One region of the Paenibacillus sp. FSL H7-0357 genome, then DNA from elsewhere that is predicted to be linked to it. Evidence: riboswitches for the same ligand, from Rfam matches in the RefSeq annotation. Region 1 holds a riboswitch; each other region holds the start of a gene.
The links. A riboswitch is a leader RNA that binds a small molecule or an ion and turns the genes downstream of it on or off. The one in region 1 is predicted to bind thiamine pyrophosphate.
Positions count from the first base shown of each region.

Region 2: another riboswitch for thiamine pyrophosphate. It lies ahead of H70357_RS01945 (ABC transporter substrate-binding protein); the one in region 1 lies ahead of H70357_RS10780 (thiamine phosphate synthase).
Region 3: another riboswitch for thiamine pyrophosphate. It lies ahead of H70357_RS14915 (ABC transporter ATP-binding protein); the one in region 1 lies ahead of H70357_RS10780 (thiamine phosphate synthase).

Region 1 is NZ_CP009241.1:2,508,058-2,515,107, forward strand. Features, by position in the region: gene H70357_RS10770 (NUDIX hydrolase) at 1-25, opposite strand, end outside; gene H70357_RS10775 (SDR family oxidoreductase) at 281-1,150, shown strand; TPP riboswitch at 1,299-1,401, shown strand; gene H70357_RS10780 (thiamine phosphate synthase) at 1,514-2,122, shown strand; gene thiS (sulfur carrier protein ThiS) at 2,175-2,378, shown strand; gene H70357_RS10790 (thiazole synthase) at 2,640-3,404, shown strand; gene thiH (2-iminoacetate synthase ThiH) at 3,434-4,591, shown strand; gene yfbR (5'-deoxynucleotidase) at 4,620-5,255, opposite strand; gene H70357_RS10805 (fumarate hydratase) at 5,361-7,016, shown strand.
Region 2 is NZ_CP009241.1:431,444-438,493, reverse strand. Features, by position in the region: gene H70357_RS01960 (hypothetical protein) at 74-1,537, shown strand; gene H70357_RS01955 (sigma-70 family RNA polymerase sigma factor) at 1,617-2,222, shown strand; gene H70357_RS01950 (hypothetical protein) at 2,200-3,597, shown strand; TPP riboswitch at 3,671-3,781, shown strand; gene H70357_RS01945 (ABC transporter substrate-binding protein) at 3,906-4,976, shown strand; gene H70357_RS01940 (thiamine-binding protein) at 5,053-5,346, shown strand; gene H70357_RS01935 (ABC transporter permease) at 5,343-6,104, shown strand; gene H70357_RS01930 (ABC transporter ATP-binding protein) at 6,124-6,966, shown strand.
Region 3 is NZ_CP009241.1:3,447,951-3,455,000, reverse strand. Features, by position in the region: gene H70357_RS14935 (S-layer homology domain-containing protein) at 1-489, shown strand, start outside; gene H70357_RS14930 (amino acid ABC transporter ATP-binding protein) at 616-1,368, opposite strand; gene H70357_RS14925 (amino acid ABC transporter permease) at 1,381-2,049, opposite strand; gene H70357_RS14920 (amino acid ABC transporter substrate-binding protein) at 2,104-2,934, opposite strand; TPP riboswitch at 3,210-3,313, shown strand; gene H70357_RS14915 (ABC transporter ATP-binding protein) at 3,465-4,229, shown strand; gene H70357_RS14910 (ABC transporter permease) at 4,210-4,986, shown strand; gene H70357_RS14905 (ABC transporter substrate-binding protein) at 4,983-6,041, shown strand; gene thiM (hydroxyethylthiazole kinase) at 6,308-7,050, shown strand, end outside.

The DNA of each region.
Region 1 (7,050 bases):
TGATGCTGCGTGTGTGTTTGACCATATTGCGTGCTCTCCCCTCTGCGCAGAGTCTGCATAAATCTGCAACTCCATTGCTGGATTAGTGCTTTCTCTCTAAAGTATATCGTCTTCCCCGGCAAAAACGACTGACATTTTAGTTTGACCGCGCCCAAGGTGTGGTAAGTAACATAACGTAAAGCAAATGAAGAGATGATCTGCAGGTGCATAAACCAGGCACCCTGAGCCAACCCTAAAACGATGAGTAACCAACAGGTACACAGCGAAAGGAGAATGGATCATGCCAGACAACACGCAAACCAAAAAAACATTACCTCCGCAGGTGCAGGACCGCCAGCCCGGAATTGAAAGTGAAATGAATCCGCTGCCGGAATTCGAGACCTCAGCCTATAAGGCGGCGGGCAAGCTGCTGGGCAAGGCGGCTCTGATTACAGGAGGAGACAGCGGTATTGGCCGGGCGGTTGCCGTTCATTTTGCCAAGGAGGGTGCGGATGTCGTTATTTCCTACCTCAATGAGCATTCCGATGCCGAAGAGACTAAACGCCAGGTGGAGCAAGAGGGGCGGAAGTGCGTTCTGATTGCCGGCGATATCGGCGTGGAGGCGTTCTGCCAGGATCTGATCAATAAGACGGTGGAAGGACTCGGCAAGCTGGATATCCTGATTAATAATGCGGCCGAGCAGCATCCGCAGGAGAAGATTGAGGATATTACCTCTGAGCAGCTGGAGCGGACGTTCCGCACGAATATTTTTTCGATGTTCTATTTGACCAAGGCAGCCATGCCCCACCTGAAAAAAGGGTCCACGATTATCAACACAACTTCGATCACAGCATACCGGGGCAGCCCGCAGCTGCTGGACTATTCGTCCACCAAAGGTGCGATTCTCAGCTTTACCCGTTCGCTGTCGATGAATCTGGCGGACAAAGGCATCCGGGTAAATGCCGTAGCGCCGGGACCGATTTGGACACCGCTTATTCCGTCGACCTTTGACGCGAAGAAAGTCAGTGAATTCGGCGGCACGCAGCCAATGAAACGCCCGGGACAACCGGAGGAACTCGCTCCGGCCTATGTGTATCTGGCTTCCGATGATTCATCTTATGTAAGCGGACAGGTAATGCATGTGAATGGCGGCGAGGTCGTAAACGGCTAAACGCGGTTGCTGATTTCACTGCTATGAATAATTAGAGTCTGGAGCGGACCCTTGGGTTCCGCTCTTTTTGATGCAGGCCTCTTTTAAAGGATGGCTCTTCAAGGAATAATATGTTAGTATATGAAACGTTAAGCGTAATTGAATATGAATTTGTCACTAGGGGTGCCGCAAGGCTGAGACGAACATACCCGTTCGGACCCTTTGAACCTGATCTGGTTTATACCAGCGTAGGGAAGTGGAGAACGAATAACTGCAGCGGGGCTGAATGGCCCGGTATTCCTGTATATATTCCAGACTGCCTCCTTTACGGGGGCGGTCTTTTTTGTGTTTGCCGGTAATGCAAAAGAACAGGAGAAGGTGAACGTGTTGAAAGAGATACATTTGATCTCGGATGGAAGGCAGAATCCGGCGCAGTTTGTTCAGCTGGCTGCGGCTGTGCAATTCATAGTGGATTATATCCATCTCCGGGAAAAGGCAATGTCTGCGCGGGAGCTCATAGCTCTGACGGAGCAGCTGATCATAGCGGGGGTTCCGCCTGCCAAGCTGGTGATCAACGACCGGATAGACGTTGCTCTGGCCGCAGGGGCGGGCGGGGTCCAGTTGGCTTGGCACAGCCTGCCGCCTGCCGTAGCGCGCAGCGTAGCACCGGACCTGCGATTGGGAAGGTCGGTGCATTCCCCGGAGGAGGCGGCTGAATCCGGCCGGCAGGGAGCGGACTTCTGCCTGTTCGGGCATGTGTTTCCCTCGGCCTGCAAGCCGGGGCAGCGGGAACGCGGATTGCAGCAGCTGGCTGAGGCTGTCCGCTGCAGCAGCATTCCGCTGATCGCCATAGGCGGAATTGAGCCGGGCAATGCCGGAAAGGTTCTGGCAACGGGTGCTGCCGGAATTGCCGTAATGTCCGGAATATGCAGTGCAGGAGATCCTGTGGCCGCTGCTACAGCCTACAGATCAGCAGTTCAGGCCGTACCCTAAGCTTGAAGCCATTTAATAATGCTCCTGCACCAGTTAAAGGAGGTGAGCAAGCATGAATTTGATCGTGAATGGAAAAGGCGGGACCTATGAAGAGAGCTGCCGGACTGTAGCTGATCTGCTATGCCGGTCCGAGTGGACCGGGAGACTGGTTATCGTGGAGCTGAACGGTGAGATCGTCGGCAAGGACGTTTACGGAAATACGCTGCTGAGCGAAGGTGACCGCGTAGAGCTGGTCCACTTTGTCGGCGGTGGCTAAAGTGCCAGTGCGTGTTGCCGGATGCAAGAAGCAAGAGGTAAGTGGTATGAGGTAAGTGGCAAGTGGTAGGAAGTAAGACGTAAGACGTAAGACGTAAGAAGCAAGAGTTAAAGGCAAGACGTAAGAGGTAAGACGTAAGAAGCAAGAGTTAAAGGTAAGACGTAAGACATAAGACGTAAGACATAACAGGTAAGATCAAAACTCGGCGTATCAGCAACAGAGGCCGCATTTTAGCGGGCCATTATCTCAGGAGGCGATTTTATGCAAGATCCTTTCGTTATCGGCGGAACCCCTTTATCCAGCAGGCTGTTTATCGGAACCGGGAAATATAGCCGCAATACCCTTATTCCCGAAGTGATTGCACGCTCGGGTTCTCAGGTCATTACGGTGGCTCTGCGCCGGGTTGATCCGGAGAGTGACGACAACATTGTTGCGCATATCCCCTCCCATATGACGCTGCTGCCCAATACCTCCGGCGCGCGCACAGCCGAAGAAGCGGTGCGTATTGCCAGACTGGCCAGGGCGGCAGGACTGGGCAATTGGGTAAAGATCGAGGTCATTAATGATCAGAAATATTTGCTGCCTGATAATATGGAGACAGTTAAAGCCACGGAAATATTGGCTGCAGAGGGTTTCGTTGTACTGCCGTATATGAGTCCCGATCTTTCCGCAGCTATCCGGCTCAAGGCAGCCGGAGCTGCCGCTGTTATGCCGCTGGGTGCGCCCATCGGCTCGAACCGCGGCCTGCAGACCAAGGAGCTGCTGCGGATTCTGATCGCAGAAGTGGATCTTCCGGTGATTGTTGACGCCGGTATTGGCAGACCTTCCGAGGCAGCTGAGGCAATGGAAATGGGCGCATCCGCCGTGCTGCTGAACACGGCAATTGCCACTGCGCGTGATCCGCTTCTGATGGCGGAGGCATTCCGTGAGGCGGTAACCGCAGGGCGCAAGGCTTATCTGGCCGGACTGGGGCCGGTGGAGGAGGCGGCAACGGCCTCGTCGCCGCTGACCGGCTTTCTGTCCTAGTCAATGCAGAGAAGGAAGGGAGGAAGAGCATGAGCTTTTTTGATACGGTGATTCGGTTAGAGCAGCTTCCTTACGAGACTTTATGGAAGCAGTATACTGCGGTGGATGTGAAGCGGGCGCTACGATTGGAACAGCTGGACGAAGACGGGCTGATGGCACTGCTGTCTCCCGCGGCGGAGCCTTACCTGGAGGAAATGGCGCAGAAAGCGCAAAGATTGACACGTACGCACTTCGGGCATGTGATGCAGCTGTTTACGCCGATGTATTTGGCCGATTTTTGCGTGAATCATTGCACTTATTGCAGCTTTAGTTCGATTTATGACTTTCCGCGCAAAAAACTGACACTGGAGGAGGTCAGGCAAGAAGCAGAAACCATCGCCGCCACAGGCCTGCGCCACATTCTGATTTTGACCGGCGAATCCCGGAGTGAAAGTCCGGCCGCTTATGTGAGGGAGTGCGTGAAGGTGCTCCGTGACTATTTTTCTTCAGTCAGCATTGAGGTTAATCCGCTCTCTACGGAAGAATACAATGATCTGAGGGTGGCAGGGGTAGACGGTCTTACCTTGTATCAGGAGGTGTACCATCAGGAGACCTATCGAAAGCTGCATGTGAAGGGTCCGAAGAGAGTCTACCGCAACCGTCTGGATGCGCCCGAACGCGGCTGCCGCGCCGGGTTTCGATCCGTGAATATTGGTGCCCTGCTGGGGATGTATGATTGGCGCCAGGAGGCTCTGGCAACGGCCCTGCATGCGAGATACTTGCAGGACAAGTACCCGGAGTGCGAGATCGGCTTGTCGATTCCCCGTTTTCGCCCTTATCTCGGAGAATTCAATCCGGCAAGTGATGTAACCGACCGTGCGCTGGTGCAGATCATACTGGCTTACCGCCTGTTTCTGCCCCGTGCGGGCATTTCATTGTCCACGCGGGAACCGGCAGCTTTGCGCGATCATCTGGTCCATCTCGGCATCACTAAAATGTCCGCAGGAGTATCCACCGAGGTAGGCGGGCATACCCTTGAAGGCGGAACCCCGCAGTTTGAAATATCGGATGGCCGCAAAGTGCATGAAATTACAGAAATGTTGTATGCCAAGGGGCTGCAGCCGGTATTCAAGGACTGGGATATCCTGACAGAGCCGCTCCATTCACCAAAGATTACACCACACCATCAGGTGGACTCCCTGCGTTAATAAATTCGAAGCGATCAAATTGCTGCATTCAATCTGCCGAATCTGCCCCGGGCTCACTGCTCATGCCAGCGGACAGCTCGTCCAGCGACATTTCAAACCCTGGAGCCATATGGGCCAGGAAATAATCCATCTCCGGCAGTTCCAGTATGCGCAGCTTTGTCGCGGTCTGCTCTTTGGCAGCGGCGAACTCGCGGTTGCCTGCAGCGACCTCCCAGACGCATTTTAGGTAGGCGTCCAGCACATCCGCTGCTTTGACATAGCGCAGCAGCCCGGCATCCTCTGAGCCGGGCGGGCTGTCCTGCGGCTGCAGGAGCGGCGTGTAGACCGCGCTTAGCTCCGGCGGAATCATCGCCGCCAGACGTTCGGCGGCGGCCCGCTCCATGTCGCGGAAGCTGGACAGCAGCCGCGGGTTGTTATGTTTCACCGGCGTAGCGATATCGCCGGTGAATACCTCGGAGGCGTCGTGGAACAGCGCCATCACCGCAGCCCGGTCGGCATTTAGCGACCGCCCGAAATGAGCGTTGCCGATCGAGCACAGCATATGGGCCAGCAGGGCTACCTGGAATGAATGCTGCGCCACGTTCTCCGGGGCGGTGCTGCGCATCAGGCTCCAGCGCTGAATATATTGCAGGCGATACAAATAGGCTGAAAAATGGTAGTTCAATTTTTAAGTAACCCCTTTCATGAGCCGATTAATATGATATTATAATAACTAATTGTAACAGAGTTTAGACAACCTGGAACTGATGGAGAGGAGTCCTGAATGAAGATGCAGCATTTTGAAGACAGTATTTATAATCTGATCGTAGAGACCTCCACAAATTTGCCGGGCGATGTGCGCAGGGCGGTAGCGAAGGGGCGCGCGCTGGAAGACAGGGCGACCCGCTCGGGACTTGCTTTGACCACGATTGCACAGAATATCGGAATGGCTGAGCTTCAGGTATCGCCGATCTGTCAGGATACGGGGATGCCGACGTTTATTATTCATACACCTGTAGGCGTTAATCAGATAGAAATGAAAAAAGATATACACAGCGCCATTGTCCGGGCGACCCAAAACGGCAAGCTGCGTCCCAATTCGGTAGATTCGCTTACCGGCGAGAACAGCGGAGACAATCTGGGCGCCGGGACACCGGTAATCCATTTTGAACAATGGGAGGAAGAGGGCGTGGATGTCCGGCTCATCCTGAAGGGCGGCGGCTGCGAGAACAAAAATATCCAATACAGCCTTCCGGCAGAGCTGGAAGGACTGGGCAAAGCTGGCCGTGACCTCGACGGCATCCGCAAATGTATTCTCCATGCCGTCTATCAGGCACAGGGACAGGGCTGCAGTGCGGGCTTCATCGGTGTGGGCATCGGCGGAGACCGCACGACAGGCTATGAGCTGGCCAAGAAGCAGCTGTTCCGTAAGGTGGAGGATATCAACCCGGTAGAGGATCTGGGCAAGCTGGAAGATTATATTATGGAGAATGCCAACAAGCTGGGCATCGGCACGATGGGTTTCGGCGGCGAAGTCACGCTGCTGGGCTGTAAGGTGGGAGTGATGAACCGGCTTCCGGCGAGCTTCTTCGTCTCGGTGGCCTATAATTGCTGGGCCTTCCGCCGCCAGGGCGTGTTGGTTGATCCTGCGACCGGCAAGATCAGGGAATGGCTGTATGAGAGCGGCACGGGGATTTCCGTTGATGATGCTGGAGTACCTTCGCCCGAGCCGGTAGCTGTGCATGCCGCAGGTGCTGCCGGGTCCGGTGTCGTTCCCGGGGATGCCACGATTCCAGGGGCTCCGGCTGTTTTGCCGGCCGCTGAAGCTGCTGAAGGAGCAGGGCAACCTGCAACGGCCGGCGGATCGCGCGAGGTCCGGCTGACGACGCCGATCAGCGAGGAAGATATCCGCAGCCTGCGGGTGGGCGATGTGGTAATCCTGTCCGGGGAAATGCACACCGGCCGCGATGCGCTGCATAAATACCTGATGGACCACGAAACGCCGGTTGATCTGAACGGTGCAGTCATTTATCACTGCGGCCCGGTCATGCTGAAGGATGAGGAAGGCTGGCATGTAAAAGCGGCAGGGCCGACTACAAGCATTCGCGAAGAACCGTACCAAGGGGATATTATTAAGAAATTCGGCATCCGCGCCGTGATCGGCAAAGGCGGAATGGGCCCCAAAACGCTGAAGGCTCTGCAGGAGCATGGCGGCGTATATCTCAACGCTATCGGCGGAGCCGCGCAATATTATGCCGAATGTATCAAGAAGGTCAATGCAGTCGACTTTATGGAATTCGGAATCCCTGAGGCGATGTGGCATTTGCAGGTAGACGGCTTTGCGGCAATCGTAACGATGGATTCGCACGGCAACAGCCTGCATGCTGATGTGGAGAAGGATTCTGCAGCCAAGCTGGCCCAGTTCCGCGAACCTGTGTTCAAATAAGTCATCAGGAAGATAAAGACCACAATAACAGAAG
Region 2 (7,050 bases), 2.1 Mb from region 1:
CTCAGCTTGGCAGCCTGGAAATTAGGGTAATATAGAAGATGTCAATATCCTGTGCATAAGGGTGGAACCGTTAATGACTGAGCATTTCTCCGAACACACCGAACCTACACTACATACCGTTCTACTGCAGTTTATTTTCCCCTTCTCCATCAAGGACGGTGAGGACAAGAGCCTGGCCCGGCAGCTTGGGCTTGACGGCTTCACCCGATTTTTTCTCGACAACAAAGAGCTGGAGGATGCTTATTACGGCGAAAGCTACTGCGTATCCCATGAGAAAATGGAGCGCAGCTATCTGCCGTTCGCAGCCCATGTCCTATTCCCGCGGGACAAGGATAAGGAAGATTCCTTCCGCCGGTTTTCCCGGGTAAACGAGCTGGCCTGCATACTGGAAATGACACAGCAATCCATAAACTTCCGGGTACTCTCGACGGATGTATTCATTTGTCCGTTTCAGCTTGGATTTCTGACCGTAAGAGTCCGCATCGAGGAAGAGAACCTGCCCTTCAGCACCGCGCTGGAATTCGCCGACCGTTTCCGCACACTCGAGGATGTCTCCTACCAGGACAAACATACGCATATCCATTGCCAGGACAAAACCTTCGATCAGGTGGAGGATTTTGTGTTCAGGAATCTGGCCGATGGCCTGCAGCCGTTTATGGACCAATCGGAAATTGACGGGGCCTACTTCGAGACGCTTCCCTTCTTCGTTGATGAACGAATGCTGGTCCAAGCCTTTTATGGCTTCAACCGGCAGGAGGACGCAGACGAAATCAGCGTGGAGCTGCGTTACCGCGCCTCCCAGCTGGATGGGCTGAATCTGGACGGAAAACCCTATATCAGCGCCAGCGATCCCGAGTACATCGAAGAGTACTGCCAGGCACATTCGTACAACCGCTGGGGGCCGGATACCTACTATATGACCAACGAGCAAACCTTCTGCTGCCTGAGCCGGGCCGAACCGGAGGTAGCCACTCCACTGGTCAATCAGATGTACGGGCAGTATTACTACGGGCTGCTCCTTAGTATTTTCCACAAAATCGTCCTGTTGAAGCTTTCCAATCTCCACTCCCGGCTGCGTATCAACCACGATTATGATGAAATTGAGAATCTGATCTTCCTGATTAACAAGTTTTCGGCCAAGTTTTATTTTCTGGAGCTGATTTCACAGTCGCAGGGCCGGGAGATCTTCATCCAGCTGCGCAAAGTATACGGCAACGACGCCCTTTTTGATGAAGTCAAAATGACCCTGAACGACCTGTTCCAGTACCAGGAGAAATTCCAGGCTAAACGCCGGGATACGCTGCTGATGATTCTGACCGTCTTCACAGTGGTGAGCGGCATCTACGGGATGAACCAGGTCATTGAAGATTTGAAGGGACGTATTGAATGGAGCAAAATGCTGGAATACTCTCCTTTTGAATATTTGGCACTGCTGCTCACCTTCACCGGCATCCTCGTCAGCATCCTCCTGACACTGAAAGAGCTGTGGAACGGAATCCGCAGCCGCCGCAGAAAAAGATTTTATTCCAAGGATTGATAAGCTGTCGGAAACAATCATGAGTGATTTGCTCTCCGGACGACGTAGTAATGAATAGTATATACGCCGGAGGTTGCCTATGACGTTCAATCCTAATGACAGCCTGGCATGGGCCGGGCGGTTCAAAAACAAAGATAAAAAAGCACTCGCAGAAGCGATTGATTTCTTTGGCCCTGATGTGCAAAGACTGGTCTGGCGTATTCTGTCCGGCACCGGAAGCGCGGAGGATGTTGAGGAATGTGTGAGCGATGTGTTTATGGCGGCATGGAGCGGAATCAGCCGTTATGAGCCCGAGCGCGCCTCCTTCCGCACCTGGCTGTTCCTGCTGGCCAAATACAAAGCGCTGGACCTGAGACGCAAGCTGCTGCGCCGGGGCGGAACCGGAGAAGCAGCTGCCTCCAGAGCTACATGGAATGAGATTTCCGCCGAACAGGAAGTTCTTTCCCGAGAGACGGCCAGTGAATTGATCGGCTGCGTGCAGCAGCTGGGCGAACCGGACCGCAGCCTGTTTCTGCGCAGATATTTCCTTTATGAGAGCCTTGATCAGCTAGCGCAAACCTTCAGTCTCAGTAAAAGGGCAGTCGAAAGCCGCTTATACCGTTGCCGGACGCTGATCAAGCAGGCGCTAGGCCTGTCTGAGAGTCAGGGAAAGGAGGCTCAACATGGCCAAAGACATGAAAATTGAGGAACAGCGCCTGTTCGGGATGATTGATTCTATGAGCTTCAGCGATGCAGAGCTTGCCTTAGGTGTTCTGCCGGAGGTTGACCAAGGTCCGCACCTGGCAGACGAAGAGGAGGCAGCTTCGCTCGCCCGCGTCAAAGCATGTACACTTGCCCGTCTGGAGCCCGAAGCCGCTGTCCACACCTTCCGTTCCCTCGCCTGGAGATCCCGGAGGCGGAATATCTTCGCGGCCGCAGCGGCAGTAATACTCATCGCTGCCGGTATGCTCGCTTTCTCTCCTGAGGTACAGGCCGGGTTAAGAAAGGCGCTGAGTTTCCTTCCTGGCTTCGGCACTGTTGTGGAGAACAGCCCCGGTGACCGGATCTATGTACTGAGCAAACCCTATGACATTGCTGTGGGGGACGGAAGTCTGACCGTAGATGCCGTTCTCCTGCAAGAGCTTGGCGGGAGCATTACGCTTCGCGGCCGGAAAGTCCCTGAAGTCAGCGAGTTTGAGGCAGATATCGGCGGTAACCGCTATACTTTCACCTCTTATATGCGTTCGTCCTCGGAGGGAGAGTGGTACGGCAGCTACAGTTCAACTCAAGCGCTGCAACTGAAGAAGGATAATCTTCTAACCCTGCATCTGGGCGGCACAACCATTGGTCCGTTACAGCTCACCGCTCCGAAGACAGCTGAGGAGCTCGGGGAACTCGGCGCAAGCGATATACAGCAGGATGTGCGGATTACTGCTTTTCCGGTGGACCTTGGCGGCGGGCTTGTCCGTGTCCAGTTATTGCCCACTCTGACGGCGGAATCCGGGCTGACTGTCCATTCTTACGGACTGGAGCCGCTGGTGCCTGGATCAGGTCTCTATATAGAGAACGCGGCAGGAGAAAAGGCGGCACTGGAGCAGCCTGAATCCATGTCCTATCCTTCCGACTTCCGGTTTCATGAGACTGCCGGGGCGGGCACTTGGCCTTATACGGTCTTCATTCCTTATATTGAAGTTTCAGATCGTGACGCCGTATCTGCAGAAGTAGAGATTCCGCTGCCTGATATCGGCCAGGAGAAAATGCTCCACACACGCGCGGAAATCGCGGGCTTTCCGGTAGAGTTCACCCGCATTGAACGTACCGGCGAGACGGCTGCCAGCGTCGATGTGAATGTGAATTTCAATGCCGCAAAACTACGGACGCTGAAGTATTTCCTTATTCGCTATCCGGGGCAGGCGGACAACAGCTCATTCTCTTGGGTGAATACCGACCAGACCTACGGCGTGATGAAAACCCTCCATTTAGAAACAAAACCCGGGGAGGATAAGCTGCGGTTTAAGCTGTCCGAGCCGCATTTTCTGCTCAAAGGGCCGTGGCGCCTGCCGCTGAAGCTTGATAGCTAAGCAGAGTTGCTACTGGACAACTATGGAGCGGGCGTCTATAATACACCGTAAGAACACAGCAATACCTATAACTTCATAGTACCAGGGGTGCTGGAATTGGCCGGCTGAGATTGTATCCCACAAGATACTGACCCTTATACCTGATCTGGATAATGCCAGCGTAGGAATCGTCAATCGCTTACGGCCGTTTATGGCCCAAGCACAACCTTGCGCAAGTAACTGGTGTCCCGATTCTCGGGGCGCCTTTTTTGTATGGGACTATTCAGAATTTGGAAGACTAGGGTTGCTGGAAGGAGAGAAGAAGAGAAATGGGAGTCACAAAAGTATTAAAGCTCAGCCTCACCTGCATGCTGGTCTTTGCCATTGCCGGATGCGGCAATAGCAATGGGAACTCTGGCGGGAATGCAGCAGACACTGCCGGGAACAGCACCACTGCTCCTGAAACCACTGCCGGGGCAGCAACGGACGCTCCGAAGGAGCTGACCAAGGTCAAGGTCGCGCTGGACTGGACGCCGAATACAAATCATACCGGGCTTTATGCGGCAAAAGAGCTGGGCTATTACGAAGAGGAAGGGCTGGATGTTGAAATCGTGCAGCCGGGTGCTGCCGGGTCCGACACGATGGTTACCTCGGGCGAAGCTGCTTTTGGCATCAGTGCCCAAGAGGCGCTGACGCTGGCCCGCCTGCAGAAGGTGCCGCTCGTGTCCATCGCCGCTATCATTCAGCATAATACCTCCGGGTTCGCTGCACCGAAAGACCGCAATATTAAGACACCGAAGGATTTCGAAGGCAAAACCTACGGTGGCTGGGGTTCCCCTGCCGAAGAAGCGGCCATGAAAGCCATTATGGACCCCGAAGGCGGAGATGTGAAAAAGGTGAAGCTGGTGAACATCGGTGAAGCGGACTTCTTCACCGCCGTGAAACGCGACATTGATTTTGCCTGGATCTTCTATGCCTGGACCGGGATTGAAGCGGAGCTGCGCGGAGAACCGCTCGACATGCTCTACCTCAAGGATTATGCACCCCAGCTCGATTACTACACGCCGGTACTGACTACGAGCGAGAAGGAAATTGCCGAACATCCGGAGCTGGTGAAGGCTTTCCTTAAGGCTACCTCGAAAGGTTATCAATACGCCATTGATCAGCCGGAGGAAGCCGCAGCCATTCTTTCCAAAGCTGTTCCCGAGCTGGATCCCAAGCTGGTCCTGGCCAGCCAGAAATGGATCAGCCCGAAATACAAGGATGATGCCGTCCGCTGGGGCGAGCAGAAGAGCGAGGTCTGGCAGGATTACGCCGACTGGATGTATGGCCTGAAGCTGCTCGATCAGCCGCTGGATGTTCCAAGCACATTTACGAATGAGTTTTTGCCAGCTAACTGATTAAGGATGAAGTGATTGAATGTTCGTTTCGCGCTGTACGCAGATTACCCATTTAAACTGAGAGGATTGATATGTTGTGGCCAATACATTGCTAAGCATTCAGGTAATTCCCAAAACTCCGAACAACGAGGATTCGATTCCTTACGTGGACAAAGCCATCGAAGTGATTCAGAAATCCGGTGTGAAACATCAGGTGAACCCGCTGGAGACCACGATGGAGGGCGACATCACCGAGCTGCTTGAGGTTGTGCGCCAGATGCATGAAGCGCTGATTGCAGCAGGCAGTCCGAGCGTCATCTCCCAGATCAAAATTGCCCATAACCCGAATGGAATCAGCATGGACAAGCTGACGGAGAAATACCGGCCGTGAGATCGTATTGGAAACAGATTTGGCCGCCCCTTGTGGCGGTCGTCTTTTTTCTGGGGTTATGGCAAGTTTCGGTATCCCTGTTCCATATCGAGTCATGGATTCTTCCCAGCCCAAGCGATATCGCCCGGGAAACCTCGGGCAATGCTTCCGGCATTTGGGCACATACAGCGGCTACGCTGCGCCTTACCCTGATCGGCTTCCCTATCGGCACAGGCGTGGGTCTTATTGTTGCCCTGCTGCTGCATCTGCTGCCTTGGCTCAAGAGAGCGCTCTACCCGCTGCTCATTCTCAGTCAAAATGTGCCCTCCATTGCGCTCGCGCCGCTGCTGATTATCTGGTTCGGCTTCGGGCTGCTGCCGAAGATTGTGCTGATTACGCTGGTCTGCTTCTTCCCGGTTTCAGTCGCTGCCATGGGCGGCCTGATGCAAAGCGACCGGACCATGCTGAACTATATGAAGATGGCCGGCGCGAACAAATGGCAGATCTTCACCAAGCTGGAGCTTCCGGGCTCCCTGCCCGCCCTGTTCTCGGGACTTAAAATTTCGGCCACCTACGCCGTAATGGGCGCTGTTGTCGCGGAATGGATCGGCGCTGACAAGGGCATCGGCTACTACATGCTGCTGCAAAAATCCGCTTACCGCACAGACCGCGTATTCGTCGCCATTGCCATCATCGTGCTGCTCAGTCTTGTGCTGTTCGCACTTATCGCGCTGCTGGAGAAATGGCTGGTGCGCTGGAAACCGCGCAAAAGTTCCTAGAAAAGGAGGATGGCCGACAATGCCGCATATTACAGATAACCCGCCATCCGGCACTGAAGCAGCCGGCATTCCTGAATCCAGGACCTTACCGCCTGCACTTGAGGTAAAAGGAGTCTCCAAAACCTTCACCCACCGCCGCCGCGAAACCCGCGTGCTGGACAACGTATCCTTAACAGTGCAGCCGCAGGAATTCGTCTCAATTGTCGGACCCTCAGGCTGCGGAAAAAGCACTTTATTCCATATTATCGGGGGCCTGGAGCTGCCGGATGCCGGAACGGTAAGCATGAACGGCAACCTTGTTACAGGGCAGCGCGGAGAGATCAGCTATATGCCGCAGCAGCCCGCGCTGTTCCCTTGGCGGAGCATCGAGGACAACGTCCTGCTCGCCGGTGAGCTTAAGGGCGCGCCGCAGGCTGCGGCGCGGGAAACCGCCCGCCACTGGCTGGCCAAGGTCGGCCTTAGCGGCTTCGAGCGGGCCTACCCGCATATGCTGTCGGGCGGCATGCAGCAGCGGGCAGCCTTCCTGCGGGCTCTGCTCGCGCCGCAGGAGCTGATGCTGCTGGACGAGCCGTTCAGCGCGCTGGATGCGCTGACGCGCAGCGAAATGCAGCGCTGGCTGCTGGAGCTGTGGGAGGAGAACCGCCGCTCCGTGCTGTTCATCACCCACAACATCGAAGAAGCGTTGCTGCTCTCCAGCCGCATCTATGTGTTCTCCGGACGTCCCGGCTCCGTCCTGCATACGGTCGATGTCCCGTTTCCCCGGCCGCGCCGCGAGGAAATCGCCGATTCGCCGGAATTCCTCCAGCTCAAGCGCCAGCTGTCGCAGTGGATGCGGGAAGAGCAGGCGAAGAGCGCCAAGTAATCTTAAGCGATATCCGCTTAACAGCCTGTGCAAAAGACCAGCCGTCCGATGAACCGGACGGCTGGTCTTATTAATATGTAGTTA
Region 3 (7,050 bases), 940 kb from region 1:
CCTGGTGCCAAAGTGACCACAGCACAAGGCGTGCAGTTTATCACTGGTGGACTTCAACTCAGTCTGGCTGCCATTGATTTCAACAAGGCACCTCTGGCCAGCGCTATATTCTCCAAGGTAAAAGACAAAACCTGGTATGCGGAAGCTTTCGTCAACGCCCATTACAACGACGTTGATATTCCTGCAGATATCGATCCTTCCAAGCTAATTACTAAGGAGATGTTCACCAACCTGCTCGTTCAGGGCGTGGAGAAGGTTGGCAATCTGCCACTGATCAATATTGTTCCTGTAGATATCGCTGATGAAGCTGCACTGGAGCCTTCCTACCAAGGCAGCATACAGCGTTCGCTGAAATACAAGATCAACACGCTTGATGCAAATGGCAAGTTTAATCCGAAAAGCGAGCTCACCCGCGCCGAAGCGGCTGTTATGCTGTACAATGCACTGGAATATCTGAATTCAGTCAATGATGCATCCACGCAGAACTAACTACTATTGACTGCATCTCAGGCGCTCCCCCGCGCATCATGAGATGAACTAAATACAAGCAAAGGCAGTCCGGGTCTCCCCCTGGACTGCCTTTACTTGTTCCACGCAGCTTGGATACACTGCGACTCATAAATCATCACCGCTCAGCCGGTTCAGAAACTGCAGGGCCCGCGGATTCTCCGTCTGCTCCAGCACCTGCTGCGGAGTTCCCTGTTCCAGGATCACACCGTTGTCCATCAGGATGATCCGGTCGGCCACATCGGCAGCAAACTTCATCTCATGGGTGACGATCACCATTGTCATGCCTTCAGCTGCAAGCTGCTTGATGACCTTCAGCACCTCGCCCACCAGTTCAGGATCGAGTGCTGAAGTCGGCTCATCGAACAGCAGCACTTCGGGATCGACCGCCATCGCCCGGGCAATGGCCACACGCTGCTGCTGGCCGCCGGACAGCTGATGGGGGTAAGCCTCCACTTTATCACTGAGGCCAACCTTGGCCAGCAGCTCTATCCCCCGCTTCCTGGCTTCCCCCTTGCTGCGTTTCTGTACAGTAACCTGCCCCTCCATTACATTGTCAAGCGCAGTCATATGCGGAAACAGGTTATAGGACTGAAAAACCATCCCTGTTTTTTGACGGAGGGCCATCAGTGTGTTATGCGGAATTTTCCTGTTTTGCGTAAATTCAAGGTTTAATCCCCCCAGCGACAGGCTGCCCTGATCCGGTATTTCCAGCAGATTAAAACAGCGAAGCAGCGTTGTTTTGCCGGAGCCGGAGGGCCCGATAATCACCAGAACCTTGCCATGCTCCATGCTGAGGTCGATACCTTTTAACACCTGTAGCGAACCGAAGGATTTGTGCAGGCCGCGAATTTCAATCAAGTGATTTCCTCCTTATCTCGCCGAATAACGGTCAAACCGCTGTTCCAGGACATTTTGCAGCGCGGACAGCACGGAGCAGAACAGCAGGTAGAATAATGCAGCCTCACTATAGAGCAGCAGCGGTTCGTAGGTGGTCGCCGTGATCTGCTGCGCTGTTTTGAACATCTCTACGTACGTAATGCTTGCCGCCAGGGAGGTATCCTTTACGAGACTGATAAAAGAGTTCGACAAGGGCGGAACCGATACACGCGCCGCTTGAGGCAGAATAATCCGCCGCAGTGCCTGCCCCCGGCTCATTCCGACGGAAAAGGCAGCTTCCCACTGGCCTTTATGTATGGACAGGATGGCTGCCCGGACGATTTCCGAAGAATAGGCTCCAACACTGAGTGTAAAACCGATTACAGCGGCAATAAAAGGATCCAGCACAATCCCTGCCGCCGGAAGTCCATAAAAGATAATAAAGAGCTGTACCAGCAGCGGTGTTCCGCGGATAACCCAGACGTAGAACCGGGCAATCAGCTTCGGGATTCTCCATGAGGAGAGACGGAACAGCGCGGTAAGAACAGCTAGCAGCAATCCAAGCGCAAAGGAAACAAGCGCCAGCGGAAGGGTATAAGCCACCCCCGCTTTAAACAGGGGCAGCAGTGAATCCATGAAAATCCCAATTTTCCGGTCATCCATCGTTCAGACATCCTTTTTGGACACTCGGCTGCAACTTCGCGCCAGCTCCATTTGTTATTTGGACACATCCGCCCCAAAGTACTTCTCCGATATTTTCAGATAGGTTCCATCGCTCTTCATTTCAGCCAGCGCATTGCTGACAGCATTAACCAGCTCTTCGTTTCCTTTGAGGAAAACTGCCGCACTTTGCGACCCCTCGGCCGTTTCATCCACCTGTTTGATCTTTGCATCTGGTTTTTGCTTCTTTAAGTCGAGATAGGACAAGCCGTCATTTACGGTCGCATCAATCCGGCCGGAGGTCAGCAGGTCTATGGCCTGGTTGAAGCCATCCACAGCGACGATCTCCGCACCGTTCTCCCGGGCGATATCGGACAGGTTGCTGGTCAGCGATTGACCTGCCTTCTTCCCTTTAAGATCCGCGAAGGCTGTAATATCCTGGTTATCCTCGCGCACGATCAGCACTCCCTTAGAGACGATATACGGCTCAGAGAAATCATATTTCACCTTGCGTTCATCCGTGATCGAAACCTCGTTGAATATCGTATCAAAACGTTTGGCATCCATGCCGGCAAACAGGCCATCCCATTGGGTTTCTACAAATTCGGGTTCCACCCCCAGCCGTTTCGTAATCTCCTTGGCAATCTCCACATCAAAACCGGTAAGCTTGCCCTCTGCATCATGAAAAGTAAACGGAGCATATGTCCCTTCCGTACCAATACGCAGCTTGCCACTCGCTTTAACAGCTTCCAGTGAGTTCTGCCCGGCCGGAGCCGCTCCTTCTGTGGGCGCGGCAGTAGCCGCAGGCGCTGTATTGTTATTATTGCCGCATGCCCCTGCCGGCAGCAGAGTTAGCAGCAGCAGGATAGTCAGACTAAGCTTCTTCATCACATGAACCCCTTTCAAAATCCCTCTATTTTTCACTGCATGGACACTTGCTTATCTTGCCCAAAAGCACCGCTGCTTCATCAAGTTTTTTGCATCTTCAGTCAGACCTCTACTTATGCCAGCCGAAACGGTACGGCTCCAGCAAAGAAGCGATTCCCGCTGGTATGATCACGCTGTTCATAACCGGACTGCAGCAAAAGTGAGCGACTGCTTCTCTTTACAAACTGCCGGGATATGGTATATTAATTAGCAATTGCAAATTCAATATTGACCTGTTATTTCACTAGGGGAGTCGGCCGACTGAGACGGAGCTTTAAGCTCCGGACCCTTGGAACCTGATCTGGATCATACCAGCGGAGGGAAGTGGAGCAGAATTGTTCAGCGGAGCCGCACTAAGCTAACTGACTGTGACGTTCAGACCCATTTATTTCCTCCGGAAATGAATGGGTCTTTCTTGTGTCTGCTGTTGCCGCCGATCAGGCAAGTAACGTTAAACAAACTACGCCCGCAGGAGGTTTCCACATTCCAATATGCTCACTATAACCAACCTGGCTTATTCGTTTGCAGCGACTAGGAATCCGGTATTCTCCGGTCTTTCAATGACCGTCCGCCAAGGCGAATTCATTTCCGTTGTTGGAGCCAGCGGCTGCGGGAAAAGCACACTGTTCAAAATCATTGCCGGCCTGCTCGAGCCGTCCGGCGGTGAAATAACCGTACATGGACGCTGCTCTCGTTCGACACGCTCGCGGCTTGGACAGATCGCTTATATGCCGCAGCAGGACCTGCTGCTGCCTTGGAGGACCGTGCTGGACAATTGCCTGCTTCCCTGGGAGCTGAAGCAGGACTCTAGCCGGCACGAGGCACTCGCCCGGATCCGCGGAATGCTCGGCCGCTTTGGCCTTTCCGGCAAGGAAAATGCTTATCCGCAGGAGCTGTCCGGCGGGATGCGCCAGCGGGTCGCCCTGCTGCGCACACTAGCTGCTGGCAACGAACTGCTGCTGCTTGACGAACCGTTTGGAGCGCTGGACGCGATCACCAAACGGGAGATGCACCGCTGGCTGCTGGAGCTGTGGGGCGGGCTCGATAAGTCCGTTCTGTTCATCACTCATGATCTTGAAGAAGCGCTGCTGCTCAGCGACCGGATTTATTTGATGACCGGCGGCTCTGGCGGCGGGCTGCAGGAGCTGATCGTCACTTTGCCGAGACCCAGACATTACAAAATGAATTATGAACCGCAGTTTGTTGCCCTGCGGGAGGATTTGGAGTGTAGATTGCATGAGAGCTCTATGGTATAAGAAACAGCTGCGGACTTATGGCCCCTTTCTACTGCTTGTGGTGCTGCTTATTGCGGCATGGGAGATCACAGCACAGCTGAACATGATCCCTTCATTTATTCTCCCGGGGCCAAGTGCAATTTGGACAGCGCTGATTGAAAAGCGGGGGCTGCTGTTCGGAGAGCATTTGCCCGCCACGTTGCAGGAGACACTGATCGGGTTTGCCCTCTCGGTTGTCTGCGGAACACTGCTGGGTACCGGCATGCATATGTTCGCTCCGCTCGCCAAAGCACTTTATCCCATGCTGATTATCAGCCAGACCATTCCGCTGATCGCGCTCTCACCTATTTTTATTATGTGGTTCGGCTATACCCTGTGGGGCAAGGTTGCTGTCGTCTTTCTGACTGCCTTTTTTCCTGTTGTGGTAGCCGTCTATGACGGTCTGCGGCAAAGCGGCAGCCTGTACAGAGACCTTCTCCTGACGCTTGGGGCAAACCGCTGGCAGATATTGCGCAAGACGCAGATTCCGCTGGCGCTGCCCTCCTTTTTCTCCGGACTTAAGCTTTCTATCGTCTACTGTGTGATCGGAGCGACGATCGGGGAATGGCTGGGCGGCAGCCGGGGGCTTGGTTATTTCAGCCGCCGGATGGCCGGCAATCTGCAAAGTGCAGAAATGTTCGCCGCCGTATTGCTGCTGTCCGCTTTGGGTGTAGCCTTGTTTCTCAGTATCGCTGTGCTCGAAAAACTCATTTTGCAGAAAAGAGGATTTTACCGATGACCCATCCTGAGCTGTATCGCAATCATTCCACACATAAGAAATCACACCGACTTATTCCATACTTATTGTTGTTATGCCTGCTTACCCTCTTAAGCGGCTGCGCCAGCGCAAAAGACCCGGATACCTCCGCCGCTTCTTCAGAGAATTCCAGCGGCAAACCGCACAAGCTGACTATAATGCTCGACTGGTATCCGAACGCAGTTCATTCCTTCCTGTATGCTGCTCAGCAGAATGGCTATTTTGCCGAAGAAGGGCTGGAGGTGGACATTCAAATGCCGGCGGACAGCAATGATGCTTTGAAGCTTGTCGCCGCAGGTAAAGTCGATCTGGCTCTCAGCTACCAACCACAGGTATTAATGGCGCGGAGTGAAGGAATACCTGTAAAATCTGTCGCAGCGCTCGTAAGGCATCCGCTCAATCATCTTCTGGTCCCCGCAGAGAGCGGGATAACCGGCCCGAAAGAACTCACAGGCAAAAATGCCGGATACTCCTCCATTCCCCTGTATGAAGCGATGCTCCGGACAATGGTCAAATACGACGGAGGCGATCCGGCTTCACTGAACCTGATTGATGTTGGATTCGATCTTATTCCTGCTCTTTCTACCGGACGCGCAGACGGCATTATCGGCGGATTTATTAATCATGAGGCATTGATATTGGAAAAAGAAGGCCACCCCGTCACTTCATTCGATCCGACGGACTACGGAGTACCGGACTATTATGAGCTTGTGCTTGTTGCCAGTGAACAGGGCTTGTTGGATAAGGAGGATGACTACCGGAAGTTCATGAATGCGGCACGCAAAGGACAGCAATTCGTACAGGAGCAGCCTCAGCAGGCACTTGAAATATTGTTTGCACACGAAGATGCTACCGCCCCGCTCGACCAAGCAATCGAGACAAAAAGTCTGGAAATCCTTCTGCCGCTGATGGATGCAGGAAAACTGCCTTTTGGACAGCAGGAGGAGAAATCCTGGGAGAACGTGCACACGTGGCTGTCCGAGAACGGACTGTTGAGCGGAGAAACGGACAGCAAGGATGCTTTTGTTAATCTGTAGGAGCTAAGTTCAAAGGACCGAAGTTTAGAGATTCATGTATGGGGACTGGACTTATGTATGGCTGATTTAGGGGCCGTCTGCTGTGGAAGTGCAATAGAATGGGCCTCGCTAACGCATAAAGGAATGAGATGTATGAGGACAGACATGCACTGTATAGTCCAACCTGCGGGTCGCTGACTGTTAATTTTAAGTTCATTTAATATATTTGCAGTTTTGCTTATAGTTTCAGCAAGCTGATTCAAACAAAACTTTGAGGAGGACTAATAATGAGTTATTTAGCTAAAGTACGTGAAGCCAATCCGCTTGTGCACAACATCACCAACATTGTGGTGGCCAATTTTACCGCCAACGGGCTGTTGGCCCTGGGCGCTTCGCCCTTCATGGCCGATGCCCATGAGGAGGTGGCGGACATCGCCGCGATGTCGGGAGCTGTTGTGCTTAACATCGGCACGCTGAACGAGCATGCCATCACCTCGATGGTGCTGGCCGGGCAAGCGGCTGGGCGCCATAAGGTACCGCTGGTGCTGGACCCCGTTGGAGCCGGTGCTACCGCCTACCGCACCGAGGTCACGCATAAGCTGGTCCAGGAGCTGCGCATTACCGCCCTGCGCGGCAATGTTGCTGAGGTGGCCCATGTTGCCGGGGAAAGCTGGGCCATCAAGGGCGTTGACGCCGGTGCCGGCGATGGCGATGTCATCGCTTTGGCGAATAAAGCGGCACGAAAGCTGGAATGTGTGGTCATCATTACCGGGAAAGATGATGTAATTACCGACGGCATCAGCACCTACGTCGTCAGCAACGGTGATCCCATCCTGACCAAAGTCACCGGTACGGGCTGCTTGCTCAGCGCCGTAGTCGGAGCTTTTCTGGCGGTCAGCGGCGGCTCATGGCTGGAAGCGGCTGCCGAGGCGCTCTCCTTCTATGGTGTCGCGGCCGAGATCGCAGCCGAACGGACAGCTCTTAAAGGCCCCGGCGCCTTCCAAATTGAATTTCTCAACCAGCTGGCCCT